DNA from 2 places in the Paenibacillus ilasis genome. Region 1 is predicted to be linked to the other one. Evidence: riboswitches for the same ligand, from Rfam matches in the RefSeq annotation. Region 1 holds a riboswitch; the other holds the start of a gene.
What was found. Region 1 has a riboswitch for cobalamin ahead of ACETK5_RS01655 (helical backbone metal receptor). Riboswitches for the same ligand answer to the same signal wherever they lie in the genome.

Region 1 (7,472 bases):
GGATTCGCCATTGGGCGACTTCCGCTCAGAGCCTGAAGCGGGCGGGGATACTGCTGCCGGTGATCGTGGCCGGCGGCTCCTTCGTGCTGGCGTGGCTGCTGCTGGAGCTGTGCGCGGCGATTCATCCTTGGCTTGCGTGGGGGGTGGAGATCGTGCTTATTGCGACTACGATTGCCATCAAGGGGCTGCGAGAGGCAGGATTGGAGGTCTACGGCCATCTTCGCTCCGGCCATATCGCGGAGGCCCGGCGCGCGCTCAGCATGGTTGTCGGGAGAGACACCGGCCATCTGGATGAGCCGGAGATTGTGCGGGGAACGGTGGAGACGGTTGCGGAGAATATCGTGGATGCGGTGATCGCTCCGCTGTTTTTTGCCCTGATCGGGGGAGCGCCGCTGGCGATGGCCTATCGGGCCGTAAACACGCTCGACTCCATGGTCGGTTATAAAAACGAGAAATACCAGCATATCGGCTGGGCATCCGCAAGGCTGGACGATATGGCCAATTGGATACCGGCACGCCTGACCGCAGGGCTGTTGACCATGGTAGCTGCGATGTTTTCGCTGCAATGGAAAAAAGCGATCAAGATGGTCAGAAGAGATGCGCGAAAGCACCCCAGTCCGAACAGCGGCTTCCCGGAATCGGCCGTTGCCGGTGCTCTGGGCATTCGTCTGGGAGGCGAGAATTCCTATCAGGGTATCATCTCGTTCCGGGCTTACATGGGGGATGCTGATCGCCCGCTTGAAGCGGAGGATATCCGGGTGACCAACCGTTTGCTGCTGGGCGTATCGGTTTTGTTTACGTTACTGGGTACCGTGGTGCTCGGACTTGTTGCCGCATCAGGAGGAAGGTTATGGATATGAGGATCACGCTGCATCTGGTCCGTCATGGCCGCACGCTGTGGAACGAGGAGCGCCGTTATCTCGGTCACGAGGATCAAGGGATTCTGAGGGAAGGCAGACAGCAGCTCCTCCCGCTGCGGGAAAGGTTTTTTACCGGGCAGTTTGTCCGGATCTATTGCAGTGATCTCCTTCGATGCAGGCAGACGCTGAATGTTATCCTATCGGATTCAACAATGGCTGCTATTCCTGATGATGAAGCTTTGGGCAGGTTTATACCGGGTGTCGAGTATGATCCGCGCCTGCGCGAGCTTGACTTCGGGGATTGGGAAGGGAACACCTACGAGGATTTGAAGTCGGATACCTCTTATCGGCGCTGGATTGATAACCCTGCAGAAGTTACGCCGCCGAATGGGGAGAGCTGGGAAGCGTTCCGTTCCCGGGTTCAGGCATTTTTGACCGGATTGTCTTTGGATTTGAAGGAACTGTTGCATGTGGAGGAAGATCCGGATACCCTTGTGCAGGCAGAGGCAGAGGCAGAGGCAGAGGCAGAGGCAGAGGCAGAGGCAGAGGCAGAGGCAGAGGCAGAGGCAGAGGCAGAGGCAGAGGCAGAGGCAGAGGCAGAGGCAGAGGCAGAGGCAGAGGCAGAGGCTGCTGGCTACGGCCTGGGAACACAGAGAGAGGGGCTTGATGTGCTTGTGGTCACCCATGGGGGCGTTATCCGGCAGATCGCCGCAGCCACCCTTCCGCATACGGAATTCTGGGGGACGCAGGTATCGCCGGGCGAGGAGCTCAAGCTGCAATTGACATGGGATGGAGAACGCTGGCAAGGCGTACGGGTAAGCGAATAAATGAAATCGTATGATATCGGTGCGGAATGGGCGATAACGGGATGAATCCGTATCCTGACGCATTTGAAACGACCGAAACTTTCGGTTGTAAGAGGAGGGTTTATCGCCTATAATCTTGGGCAGAGAAACCATGCTTGGCCTATCATACATAAATTCATATTATTTGCGAGGGTCCCGGACAGAAGGCGTTATTGTCTTTCTGCCGGGTTAATAGGGAAGCCGGTGCAAGTCCGGCACGGTCCCGCCACTGTGAAGCAGGGACTTCTCCATATGCCACTGAGCCATAGCGCTTGGGAAGGCGGAGAAGTCGTTACAGCCTGCAAGTCAGGAGACCTGCCCTCGGCGAATGAATGACGGTCCTTCGAGGAGAGGATTACGTTTGCCGAACCCATGCAGCATGTATGGGCGGAAGTTTAAGGCGCTATCTGTGAACGGTTATCCAGATGTCCTTATGTTAAAACGTAATCCCTGAGTCCTTGTTTACGAGGAGTCAGGGATTTTTGCTTCTTTTGGAGTATGACGATTGATGTTTTTCTCCCGGTAAGGATCAGTTGAAGGAATGTAGACTTGCAGCGCCAGGTTCTCAATTATGTATAGGGGGATTTCAAGAGATGAAAGCATTAAACAAAACATGGTCCGTACTTCTGGTAGCCATACTGATGGCCCTGGCCTTGGTCGGCTGTGGAGGCGAAGAAGCGGCGCCGAAGGATACAACGCCGCCTGCACAGCAGGAAGAGCAGAATAACGAAGCGCCGGCAAATTCCGGCGAAGAGCTTAAAACGGCGTATCCGCTGACCGTTAAGGATTCAACCGGGGTTGAAATGACGTTTGAGAAAGCTCCGGCCAAAGTTGCATCCCTGACACCGTCCGAGACGGAAAAACTGTTCGCCTTGGGCCTGGATGAGGAAATCGTTGGCGTGTCCGATAATGACGATTATCCGGAAGCGGCCAAATCCAAGCCTAAATTGGGCGGGTTTCAAGTGAATGAAGAGGCTATTATTGCAGCCGATGCCGATGTGGTATTTGCCGCTTCGATGAATGCCCAGAATGCCGAGAAATTGCGTGAGCTTGGCGTTACCCTGTTCGTCAATGATCCGAAAACCATTGATGCCGTGATGGAGAACATCGAACTGATCGGGCAAATTACCGACCGTCAAGCGGAGGCGAAAGCGGTCGTGGATCAGATGAAGCAGGAATTGGCTACCGTTACGGAAGCCGTGAAAGCCGTGAAGGATGAAGACAAGAAGAAAGTATACGTAGAATTCTCTCCGGGATGGACTGTCGGCAAGGGCGAGTTTATGGATGAGATCATCACCTTAGCTGGCGGCGTCAACGCAGCCGGCGATGCGGAAGGCTGGTTCGAAATCAGCGAGGAAAATATTATCGCTGCGAACCCCGATGTCATTTTGTACACGGACGATGTGGTAGATGAAGCAACCAAGAAAACATTGGATCAGCTGATTAAGGAGCGCGGCGGCTGGGATGAGATCGATGCCATCAAGAATGATCAGGTCATTTCCGTGGATGCGAACCTGCTGAGCCGTCCGGGTCCCCGTGTGACGCAAGGGTTGATTGAAGTGGCGAAGGCCGTTTATCCGGAACTGATGAATCCATGAGTAAAAAACTTGCAGGATTCGGTGCGGCCGGCATACTCCTATTACTGTTAACCTTGGTTGTCAGTCTCGGAATCGGCTCCGTGCACCTGCCTGTGAGAGAGATTGGGGCGATGCTGCTGCACAGGCTGCCGGGAATCGGCGATTCCATCGTTCCGGGCTGGGAAGCTTCCTCCGAGCAAATCCTCATGAAGGTGAGATTGCCGCGGATCCTGCTTGGGATGCTCGTTGGAGCCTCCCTGGCGGTGGCCGGAGCCGCCTTTCAAGGCGTACTTCGCAATCCGCTGGCGGATCCGTTTACGCTCGGTGTATCCTCGGGTGCTGCGCTTGGTGCAGCATCCCTGATTTTTTTCGGGATGGAATACTCCTTTGCCGGAGGTTACACGCTGCCGCTGGTAGCGTTTATGACCGGAGCAGGCACCTTATGGGCCGTTCTGCTGTTGGCAAGGGATCAAGGAAAACTGCCGATCCACGGGCTCATTCTGTCCGGTGTGGTGATGCAGTCGTTTCTGGGCGCCGTCGTTTCCTTTTTGACGGTCATGTCCAAAGATACGGTAAACCAGATCCTGTACTGGACGATGGGGAGCCTGAGCATGCGTGGATGGTCGTATACGGCCATCCTTTTCCCGTATTTTATCGCAGGATTTATATACTTATGGAGCAGGTCCCGAGAGCTTAATATTTTGTCGCTGGGGGAACGGCAGGCCGCCCATATGGGCTTGAATGTGGATCGGCTGAAGACCAGCGTGCTCATCGTGGCTACCCTGCTTGCCGCCGCAGCCGTGTCGGTCTCCGGCGTGATTGGATTCGTGGGACTTGTGGTACCGCATATGATCCGGCTGATCACCGGCTCCGATTATCGCGTCATTGTTCCACTGTCGGCTCTGGGCGGCGCGATGTTCATGGTCTGGTGCGATACGGCGGCACGGTCCGTGCTGGCACCAACGGAAATACCGCTCGGTGTGGTTACGGCATTCATAGGCGCTCCATTCTTTGCGTATTTGCTATACCGGAACAAAAAACGGCGCAGGGAGGGTTTATCATGATTACAGCTCAAGGACTTGGCAAAGCCTATGGCAAGGTGCCGATTCTTGAAGGCGTGGACCTTCATATTGCCGAAGGGGAATGGTGGGGAATCATCGGTCCGAACGGAAGCGGTAAGTCTACCTTGATGCAGCTGTTATCCGGTGTGGAGAGTCCTACGAAAGGAATCGTGACGCTTCGGGGGAAGGCGCTTGGACACTATAATCGAAAGGCACTGGCCCGGATCGTGGCGGTGCTTCAGCAGGAAGGGCTTGATCCTACCGATTTTACCGTCCGGGAAGTGCTGGAGATGGGAAGATTCCCATTCCTGAACTGGCTTGGCCGTGAAGAAAAGGATGCAGCACCGCTCATTGAGGCCGTTATCCGAAAGCTGGATCTGCATGGACTGGAGGAACGGCGGCTTACCGAGTTAAGCGGCGGTCAACGCCAGCGTGTAGCACTTGGCAAGGTAATGGTCCAGGAGCCTTCGCTGCTGATGCTGGATGAACCGACGACCTATCTGGATATCCGCTATCAGCTACAATTCATGGATATGGTGGCGGAGTGGCGGAACTCGTCCGGGATTACGGTGATCAGCGTACTGCATGATCTGAATCTGGCAGCTCAATTTTGCGACAAACTGCTGGTGCTTGATCAGGGAAAGATCGCGGGGGTTGGCAAGCCGGAGGAAGTTTTGACAGCGGCGTATATACGCCAAATCTTTCGGGTGGAGCCCTCGATTGTCGCCCATCCCGAGAATGGTGCTCCGCAGGTGCTGTTAACGGCGAATAGCACGTGGTCCTGACCGATGTTGCCGCATGTTCCGCTGGGGATGTAAGATTTAGGAACAAGATATGAGGAGGTCGTTTCATTGACGGATACAATCGTGAATCGTTTAAATCGCATCATGGCAAACATTAAACCGCTGAGCGTGGAGGTGCAGAACGAAACAGCCGCTTATTTGGATACGCTGACGAAGCCTCCGGGCAGTCTGGGCAAGCTGGAGTCGCTAGCGATCCAATTAGCGGGGATCACAAGGAATATGAAGCCGTCGTTCACCCAAAAATCCGTCGTTGTCATGGCTGGTGATCATGGAGTCTGTGAAGAAGGAGTCAGCGCATTTCCGGCTGAGGTAACGCCCCAGATGGTCATGAACTTCCTGAATGGCGGAGCGGCTGTGAATGTGCTGGCCCGTCAGGCGGGGGCAAACGTGCATTGTGTGGACATCGGTGTTGCGATCGAGCTGAACCATGAGAAGCTGATGTCGCGGAATGTCGGCAGAGGAACCGCCAATATGGCCAAAGGGCCCGCGATGACAAAGGAAGCGGCACTGCAGTCCATTGTAACCGGTGCTGAGGTAGCCGCCGAGTTGGTATCGCAAGGAACGCAAATGTTCGTGACCGGGGAGATGGGCATTGGGAACACGACACCGAGTGCGGCGATCTTCTCCGTTCTGTCCGGCAAACAGCCATCTGAAGTCGTGGGCAGGGGAACCGGCGTAACCGATGAACGGCTGCTACATAAGATTCGAGTTGTGGAACAGGCTATACAAGTTAATCGACCTCATGCCGATGATCCCCTCGACGTGCTTGCCAAAGTTGGAGGTTATGAAATCGGCGGGTTGGCTGGACTGATTCTGGGTGCGGCTGCCCATGGCTGTCCCGTTATCATTGACGGCTTCATATCCAGTGCGGCGGCGCTGGTTGCCAAATGCATCTGTCCGGACGCCCTCTCCTATATGATTGCCTCTCATGTTTCGCATGAACAGGCCCATGTTCTTCTGTTGAAAGAGCTGGGGCTGCATCCGATGCTGCAAATGGACATGCGTCTTGGCGAGGGTACAGGCGGAGTACTGTGCCTGCATCTGGTCGAGGCGGCGTGCCGGATCATGAATGAGATGGCGACGTTTGAGAGCGCCGGAATCAGCGGAGGGGCCATATGAGCCATCGTGGTAGCGTGTTGGTAACGGGTGGGGCCAGAAGCGGGAAGAGCTCATTCGCGGAGAAGCTGTGCATGAAGCGCTCGGAGTCCGGAACGTACGTGGCGACTGCGCAAGCCTATGACGATGAGATGAGGGAGCGGATCCGAATTCATCAAGACCGTCGGCATGATTCCGCCTACGGTTGGGAGACGGTCGAGGAGCCTGTCGCCCTGCCGGAACTGCTGGATACGCTGGGCCAATCCCAACCTGATGCCCCTGCGGTGGTAGTGGACTGCCTGACGCTGTGGCTTACGAACGTGCTGCTGCAAGCCGAGCCTGAAGGAAGTGCCGCAATGGAAGAACGGCTGGGACTTCAAATCGGCAGACTGGCAAGAGCGGTGCAGGGTTATCCGGGAATGGTCATTCTGGTAACAAATGAAGTGGGGTCGGGGATTGTTCCGGAATACCCGCTAGGCCGAATATATCGCGACTGGGCAGGGATTATGAATCAGAGGCTGGCCCAGGCATGTGATGAAGTGTTTTTGGTGACTGCGGGAATTCCGATGGAAATCAAGAGCAGGGAGTATCGCATATGAGCAAGATGATCGAAGCGGCTGCGGCCGCTTTTCAATTTCTATCGAGGCTGCCGGTGCGGAGGGAAATTCCTTTTACGCCGGAAGTGCAGCAACGGAGCGTCATTTTTTATCCATTGGTAGGGGCGGTTATCGGTATTATCGTTGCCGGATTGGGACTGGGCCTAAGCTTTGTGCTGCCTTCTTTTCCTGCTGCCATCATTCTGCTGGTTGTATGGGTAGCGTTGACGGGAGGGCTGCACCTCGATGGCTGGATGGATAGTGCTGATGCGCTGCTCAGCCATCGTTCGCGTGAGAAGATGCTGGAAATCATGAAGGATAGCCGTGTAGGTGCGATGGGGGTCATGGCGTGTATGCTGCTGCTCCTTCTGAAAGCTTCCTTGATCGTGTCTGTGTGGGATTTGTCAGCCGGGGCATGGAAACAAGAGGCATGGCTGCTGGTGCTCGCTCCCGTTTGGAGCCGCTGGTTTATGGTCCACGCGATGTATCGCTGGCCGATGGCACGGGGGAGCGAGGGTCTTGCCGCTCTATTTCACGGATTGACCGCCGGAAGGAGATCGATGGCAGGCGTAATGGCCGCCCTGTTAACGCTAGTTATTGTAGGTTTGCTATGGATCACGGCAGGCGAGACTAAT
Region 2 (7,472 bases), on a different contig from region 1:
TTGAAGTTTCACCGGATTGAGGCCGGCGTGATGCCGCACAACCTGGGCTCGATCCAAGTGCTTTTGAAAGCCGGATTCCATAAGGAGGGCATTGCCAGGAAAAACGTAAAGATTAACGGAAAGTGGGAGGACCATCAGACGCTGGCTATTTTGAATGAAGCCGATGAGGAGCAGCGGTCTCCAATTCAGCGGTATAATCCGCCTGTTATCGCCCCGCCGATCGGGCCTTATACCCATGTAACCCAGGTTCCGAGAGGGGCCGGGCTGGTGGTCTTCTCCGGTCAGGTGGGAACCGATAGGGAGGGGAACTTGCCGGAAGATATGAAGCAGCAGGTGGAGAATACCTTGGCGAACATTGAGAGGTTATTGGCTGCGGAAGCGATGTCGGCGGATCATATCGTCAAAATCAACATTTGGGCAGCTCAGGAGGTCGACTGGGATCACTTCCACCAGGTATGGGAGAAATTCCACGGGGGGAAGGCGCCGGCCATGACGATGGCCTACGTGCCGGCACTGGCGATGCCGTCCATTCAGGTAGAGATCGAGGTATGGGCAGCCAAGGGGTAGCACTTATAAACCGTAAGTAAGAGAAATAGACTGTGGCCGATCATATGTAGTAATAAAAAAACCTCCGTGGATTCCTGTTAAGGGATCACGGAGGTTTGTGTGTTTATGGAGAGGAGCTTATAGATCGTCAAAACCGTTGTCGTCGCCAACTTTGCCGTAGTTACGGGATTTAGCTTCGAAGAAGTCGGTCTTCGTTGCGTTGAGGGCTTCATCGGAGAAAGGCTTGATCCACGGCATGCAGTTAACGTCCACGCCTTCGTAGGCTTTTTCCAGACCCATCATGGTGATGCGACGGTTTGCGATGTACTTGATGTAATCGCCCAATTCGTTCAGATCGATGCCGCGCACATTGCTGAGCGTGTAGTGGGCCCAGTTGGTTTCGAGCTCGACGGCACGGTCGATGGTGCGGTACAGGTAGTCGATGTTCTCTTTGGAGTTCAGCTCAGGGAAATCCTTGAGCAGCTGCTTGAACACTTCGGCGAAGAAGTAGCAGTGCTGGTTCTCATCACGCTGAATATAGGAGATCATCTGGCTGGTTGCCATCATCTTCTGGTCACGAGCCAAGTTGTAGAAGAAGGCAAACGTGCTGTAGAAGAAGATGCCTTCCAGGATCAGGTCCGCTACCATCGCTTCGAAGAAGGATTGCGGCGACGGATTGTCACGGAAGTTCTGGTAAATGTTCGAGATGAACTGGTTGCGCTCCAGAAGTACCGGATCATGCTTCCAGTATTCAAAGATTTCCTTCTGCTCTTGCTCCGACACGATGGAGGAAAGCACATAGGAATAGGATTGGTTGTGAACCACCTCTTGCTGACCGATGATGGCTGAGATGGCTTCGAGCGACGAATCGGTGAAATAACGCTTCACGTCACTTACAAACATCGTCTGCATGGAATCCAGAACAGCGAGCAGGGAGATATTGATCTTGAAGGTGCGCTGCTCTTCAGGGTCCAGGCGGGGGAATTGCTGCGCATCCTTGGACATCGGAATCTCGTCTGCGATCCAGTGGTTCAACAGCAGGACCTTATACAGCTTATACATATGAGGCATCCGAATGTCGTTCCAGTTCAAGATCCCGGAGCATTCACCTTCAATGACGCGAGTGGAACGGTTGGGTGCTTCGGTGTTAAATATCTTTTGCATTTGCATGCCGATTTTCTCTCCTTGTATATCATGATAGGGCGGCGAATAGGCAAAGCTGAGGGACAATTCCCAGCATATTCACGGGACGGGTATCCATCTCCAGCCGCTTGTTGTCCGCCCTTTGCCTGAATGTATTTTTAAGGTTGCAAAGGACTCCCAAATGCGGACGTAAACTCTTCCGATTGGATACCCTTACCCTTGTAGTCTTCTATTTAGAAAGCTTATCCACTCCTGCTATGCGGGGAACACCCGGATGCAGCCGTTTGATGCTTGTTTGCACCGCATGAGAGGCGATTCCCGAAGGGAGAGCGATCCACGCAGGCAGTAACTTAACAAAACGCACGAAGTAGCTCAGTAGTCCCGCACCGCATGAGAAGCGATTCCCAAGGGGAGAGCGATCCCAGCAGGCAGCAGCTCAATTAAACGCACGAAGTAACACATGGTCCCTGCACCGCATGAGAAGCGATTCCCAAGGGGAGAGCGATCCCAGCAGGCAGAAGCTCAACCAAACGCACGAAGTAACACATGGTCCCTGCACCGCATGAGAAGCGATTCCCAAGGGGAGAGCGATCCCAGCAGACAGCAGCTCAATTAAACGCACGAAGTAACTGGTGGTCCTTGCACCGCATGAGGAGCGACTCCCAAGGGGAGAGCGATCCCAGCAGGCAGCAGCTCAATCAATCGCACGAAGTAACTCATTAGCCTCCGCACTACATTCCAGCGTTCCCGAAGGGAGAAAGCGCTCCTAGCCACCAGAGTAACGTAGAAGCGCCTCATTCACACCATGCACACCTTGCGGGTGTCCAGAGGGCAGAGCCCTTGGGGCCCTCCCTTGGAAGGGAGGGTTTGGGTGGGTTCGAAATTAGGTCTATCGAAAGTTAGCTAGCACAGCTTTCGCACTCTTCAATCGTCAGCGCACGGCTGCGTACATAGTACGTGGACTTGATGCCGGCTTTCCAGGCATGCAGGTGCAGCTCCAGGAATTCCGAAGCCCGGATATCAGGGCGGACATACAGGTTAAAGCTTTGCGCCTGGTCAACGTGACGCTGACGGGCGGCAGCCATTTTGATGGACCAATGCTGGTCGATCAAGAAAGCCGTTTTATAGTACCAGATCGTTTTTTCGGACAGATCCGGAGCCGGGTTAGCCACTTTATAGGTGGTTTTTTCTTCATAAGAAAGAAGTTCGTACAATGGATCGATGCTCGCCGTGGAACCTGCGATGATCGATGTGGAGCCGTTCGGTGCGATGGCAAACAGCCATGCGTTACGGACGCCGTTCGCTTGTACTTCTTGCTGCAATTCGCGCCACTGTTCGGTGGTTACGAACTTGCCCTCATGCTCGCCGTCGGTGTAACCGCGGAACGTGAAGTACTCGCCACTCTCCCAGTCGGAGCCTTTGAATTTCGGATAATAGCCTTTTTCCTTAGCCAGCTCCATGCTGGATTTAACGAGCAGGTAGTTGATGTGCTCATACAGGTTGTCATTATAGGCAACGGCTTCGTCGGATTCCCAGCGGATGCCTTCCAGCGCCAGCAAGTGGTGCAGACCGAAGGTGCCGAGACCGACCGCACGATATTGACTGTTGGTATATTGAGCTTGCAGAACTTCAATATTGTTAATGTCGATGACGTTATCCAGCATGCGAACCTGGATTGGAACGAGACGCTCCAGCACACCGGCAGGTACAGCACGAGCCAAGTGGATGGAGTTCAGGTTGCAGACAACGAAATCGCCAGGGATTTTGGAAATGACGATCCGGGTTTGGCCGTCTTTCGTAACCAGCTCCTCTTGTTCAACGACTGTCGGAGATTGGTTCTGCATGATCTCCGTGCACAGGTTGGAAGAGTAGATCATGCCATGCGCAGAGTTCGGGTTTGCACGGTTGACCGTGTCGCGGTAAAACATGTACGGTGTACCCGTTTCAAGCTGGGATTTCATGATGCGCTTCATAATGTCGATGGCTTGTACCGTAATGCGCGGCAGCAGCGGGTTCGCCACGGCTTCAGCATACTTTTGACGGAATTCGCCTTCGCCTTGACCTTGATCATAGAAGTCTTCCAAGCCCAGCGGACGGCCGTTCTCGTCTTTCCAGCCCATGATTTTCTTCACTTCATGCGGACAGAACAGGCTCCACTCTTCACGTGCTTCTACAGCCTCCATGAACAGGTCAGGCAGACATACGCCGTGGAACACGTCATGTGCTCTCATGCGCTCGTCACCGTTGTTCAACTTCAGATCGAGGAAGGACAGGATGTCTTTGTGGAACACATCCAGGTAAACGGCGATGGCGCCTTTACGAGTTCCCAATTGGTCAACGCTAACAGCGGTGTTGTTCAACTGGCGAATCCAAGGGATAACGCCGGAGCTGGTGTTCTTGTGACCGCGGATGTCAGAGCCGCGTGCACGGACTTTACCGAGGTAGACCCCGATGCCGCCGCCCATTTTGCTGAGACGGGCAATATCCGTGTTGGAATCGAAGATTCCTTCCAGGGAGTCGTCCACGGTATCGATGAAGCAGCTGGAAAGCTGGCCGGCTACTTTTTTGCCTGCATTAGACATGGTCGGCGTAGCAGCCGTCATGTACAGGTTGCTCATGGCCCAGTAGGCTTCTTTGACAAGGTCAAGACGCTTGTCGGCAGGCTCGTTGTGCATGAGGAACATCGCGATGACCATATAGCGTTCTTGCGGAAGTTCCATGACGCGACCGTCAAAGTCGTTTGCCAGGTAACGCTCAGCCAGCGTCAACAGACCGATGTAATCAAACAGCAGATCGCGGCTTGGATCGATGCATTCGCCGAGCTCTTCGATTTGTTCTTTGGTGTAGCTGGTCAGAAGATCCTCGCGATAGATGCCTTTCTGTACAAGCTCCGTAATGAGCGGGTAGAAGGCACCGTACGGTTCCTCCGGATAGGCTTTGTATCGGCGGTTGGTGGCCGCTTTTTTATATAAAGAGGTCAGAAACGAACGCGCAGCTGCAAACTTCCAATTCGGTTCTTCCTTGGTTACAAGCTCAAGGGCGGACATCGTGAAGGCGCTGCTGATTTCTTCGCCGGTAACTTGCTCACCGCGCAATTTGGCATTGACGCCGCGAAGCAGACGCTCCTTATCGAGCATGTCCAATCCTTTTAGAGTCCGGTCGGCATAGACGGAGAGACGAATTTCATCAAAGGCGAGCTGACGGTTGTTCGGTTTAACTACGAGCTGGGGCATGAATAAATTCCTCGCTTTCTTCGGGGGAAATATGAAAAAGGACATCAAAAAAACATTTTCTAAAACCCGCGGGCAGGCTTGAAAATGTCCGTGCGCTGTGATTCGAAAATGACGTTTGCCATAAGCTCGTGAACGGGCAAGATGTTATGTACAGACGCAAGTTTAACGAACACTTACCTAAAACCCCGTAGGTTGGTGTCTATCTGTATATAGGCAGGTCTCCTGACTTGGGCTTTTTCCCTCGACATTCCCTTCCCCGGGACCTTGCTCCGGTTCCTCGGTGGCATATGTCGTATGGGGATGGCTGATGGTTCATAAACAGCCTAAGAGCCCTTACAGTGGCGGGACCGTGATGGATTTACACCATGCTTCCCTATTAAGCCGGACTGCCTTATAGGTTGATCCGGCACCTACATACACTATATTTGGTTGTTGTTAATCTAATTTAACCCAATATATTGTGTTTGTAAACCATATTCTTAAAATTGAACGCAAAAAGAATTATAGCAAACGAGCGGTCATTGTGCCAGTTAAGAAACTGCCAAAAGGCCATAACATTTCCTGAATTGTGACCAAATGCGACCTTTTCTGCGCTGATACCACGTATATTATCGTTTTGACAAAATAAGATGTATTCGTATGGACGAGACGAGGAAGGAACACCATATCTTGTGTGAAGTTAAGACTGACGGACTTTGATATGAAGGGCTAGAATTGATATGATAACTGTATCCGGAAGTTTAAAGCATTCCATAACAGATGAGATGGGAACGAGGGAGGTTTTAAAAGATGGCTATAGCGGAGGTAACGGTGATTCCGATCGGAACCGCAACAACGAGTTTGAGCTCTTATGTTGCCGAGATGCAGCGTATATTGAAACAGCAGGATGGAATATCCTATGAGCTGACTTCGATGAGTACTATCATCGAGGGAGAGCTCAGCATGATCTGGCGGGCAATTGAGGCTTTGCATGAAGCGCCTTTTCTGTCCGGTGCCCAGCGCGTATCGACTTCCGTGAAGATCGACGACCGCAGGGACCAAGTTTCCTCGAGCAAACAGAAGATCCAGTCCGTGCAGGAGAAGTTAGGCGGGTAATGCCGCCATTTTCGGAGGATATTTCCGTAAGAATAGGGCTTGCATTTTGTTGCTGAAGTATTATAATAATTTTTGTTGTTTCGTGAGGAATAACATCGAACCACATTTGCTGGTGTAGCTCAGGGGTAGAGCAACGCACTCGTAATGCGTAGGTCGGGGGTTCAATTCCCTTCACCAGCATCTTCATAAAGTCAATCATGGCGCGGCTTTCCGAGTTTTCGGAATCGCGCCATTTTTGTTATTTATTCCGTTCTTCTACCATTTTTCTACCCTTTAGTCTGATGAAGTGTTGTTTTCACCGTCGGTAGGATCACTTTTGTTCTCGATCAAAGCGTCAAATTCCTTGCCGAGTATAGAATCGCCGATATTTTCAGTACTGCTTCCCGTAAGACTTAACTTTAACCACACTCATGTACAATAATGATTTGATATATTATCATTACCATTATAATACTCCTAAGTAAAGGAATGAGACTGGTGGAAAAAAAGAATCTCCCCTCTACGCAACGTGAATTATCCATTCGAAGTGAGACTATTCAACGGCTCTACAACTTTTATCAAAATGAGCTATTTATAGTTAATAGAAGATATCAACGAAAACTAATATGGACCATTGATGAAAAAAGAAAGTTTATTGATTCTATAATAAAAGGGTATCCAGTTCCTTTGTTACTCCTTGCTGATTCGGTTTATGATCAAATTTCAGTTTTTGAAATTATTGATGGAATGCAAAGGTTAAATGCAATTATGTCCTTCATTGAGGGGGAATTCGATTACGAAAATAAGTACTTTGATCTTGAGACAATGGTTGAATCGAAATCTCTTCTTGATAAAGGCATGTTGAAGCAAAAGGAACCAATACTTGAAAGAGATGTATGTGAAGCATTAGCAAGTTATGTTTTGCCGTTATCAGTATATTCATTTAACGATGAGAGTAAAGTGGACGAAATCTTTATACGAATAAATAGTTATGGGAAACATTTGTCCAGACAAGAATTGAGATCAGCAGGTACTCTTGGTATTTTCAATGATCTAGTACGCAGGATAGCGGCTGAAATAAGAACGGATGTTTCATCAGGAAACATACTTAATTTAAATAAAATGAAAGAAATAAGTATCACTAGCACTGGCTTGGATTACGGAATACCAGTAGAGGATATCTTTTGGGTAAATAACAACGTTCTAACTAAAGAGATGGTAAGGGAAGCACGTGATGAGGAACTGATCTCTGATATTTTAGCTGCAATGGCCTTTCCCGATGTTCCACCGTCTAGTTCGGTAATTTCTGATCAATACTACGGGTTAAAGGAGGGGGAAAGATCTTTTGAATTGGAATTGCAGTTGAGAAAATTTGGAACTGATAAGTTGGAAGAACAATTTATTAATATTTATGATGAGATAAGAGCCGTTCTTCGCATAAGTTCTACTACATTTAGGGAATTAGTTTTTGGTGAT

Region 2: another riboswitch for cobalamin. It lies ahead of ACETK5_RS23090 (ribonucleoside-diphosphate reductase subunit alpha); the one in region 1 lies ahead of ACETK5_RS01655 (helical backbone metal receptor).

The regions. Positions count from the first base shown of each region.
Region 1 covers NZ_JBHDJG010000001.1:304,470-311,941, forward strand. The annotation lists gene cbiB (adenosylcobinamide-phosphate synthase CbiB) at 1-860, shown strand, start outside; gene ACETK5_RS01650 (histidine phosphatase family protein) at 851-1,687, shown strand; cobalamin riboswitch at 1,840-2,042, shown strand; gene ACETK5_RS01655 (helical backbone metal receptor) at 2,299-3,303, shown strand; gene ACETK5_RS01660 (FecCD family ABC transporter permease) at 3,300-4,346, shown strand; gene ACETK5_RS01665 (ABC transporter ATP-binding protein) at 4,343-5,128, shown strand; gene cobT (nicotinate-nucleotide--dimethylbenzimidazole phosphoribosyltransferase) at 5,195-6,265, shown strand; gene cobU (bifunctional adenosylcobinamide kinase/adenosylcobinamide-phosphate guanylyltransferase) at 6,262-6,840, shown strand; gene cobS (adenosylcobinamide-GDP ribazoletransferase) at 6,837-7,472, shown strand, end outside.
Region 2 covers NZ_JBHDJG010000002.1:657,784-665,255, forward strand. The annotation lists gene ACETK5_RS23080 (GNAT family N-acetyltransferase) at 1-567, shown strand, start outside; gene ACETK5_RS23085 (ribonucleotide-diphosphate reductase subunit beta) at 685-1,716, opposite strand; gene ACETK5_RS23090 (ribonucleoside-diphosphate reductase subunit alpha) at 2,589-4,922, opposite strand; cobalamin riboswitch at 5,118-5,351, opposite strand; gene ACETK5_RS23095 (MTH1187 family thiamine-binding protein) at 5,712-6,017, shown strand; tRNA gene ACETK5_RS23100 (tRNA-Thr) at 6,126-6,197, shown strand; gene ACETK5_RS23105 (GmrSD restriction endonuclease domain-containing protein) at 6,495-7,472, shown strand, end outside.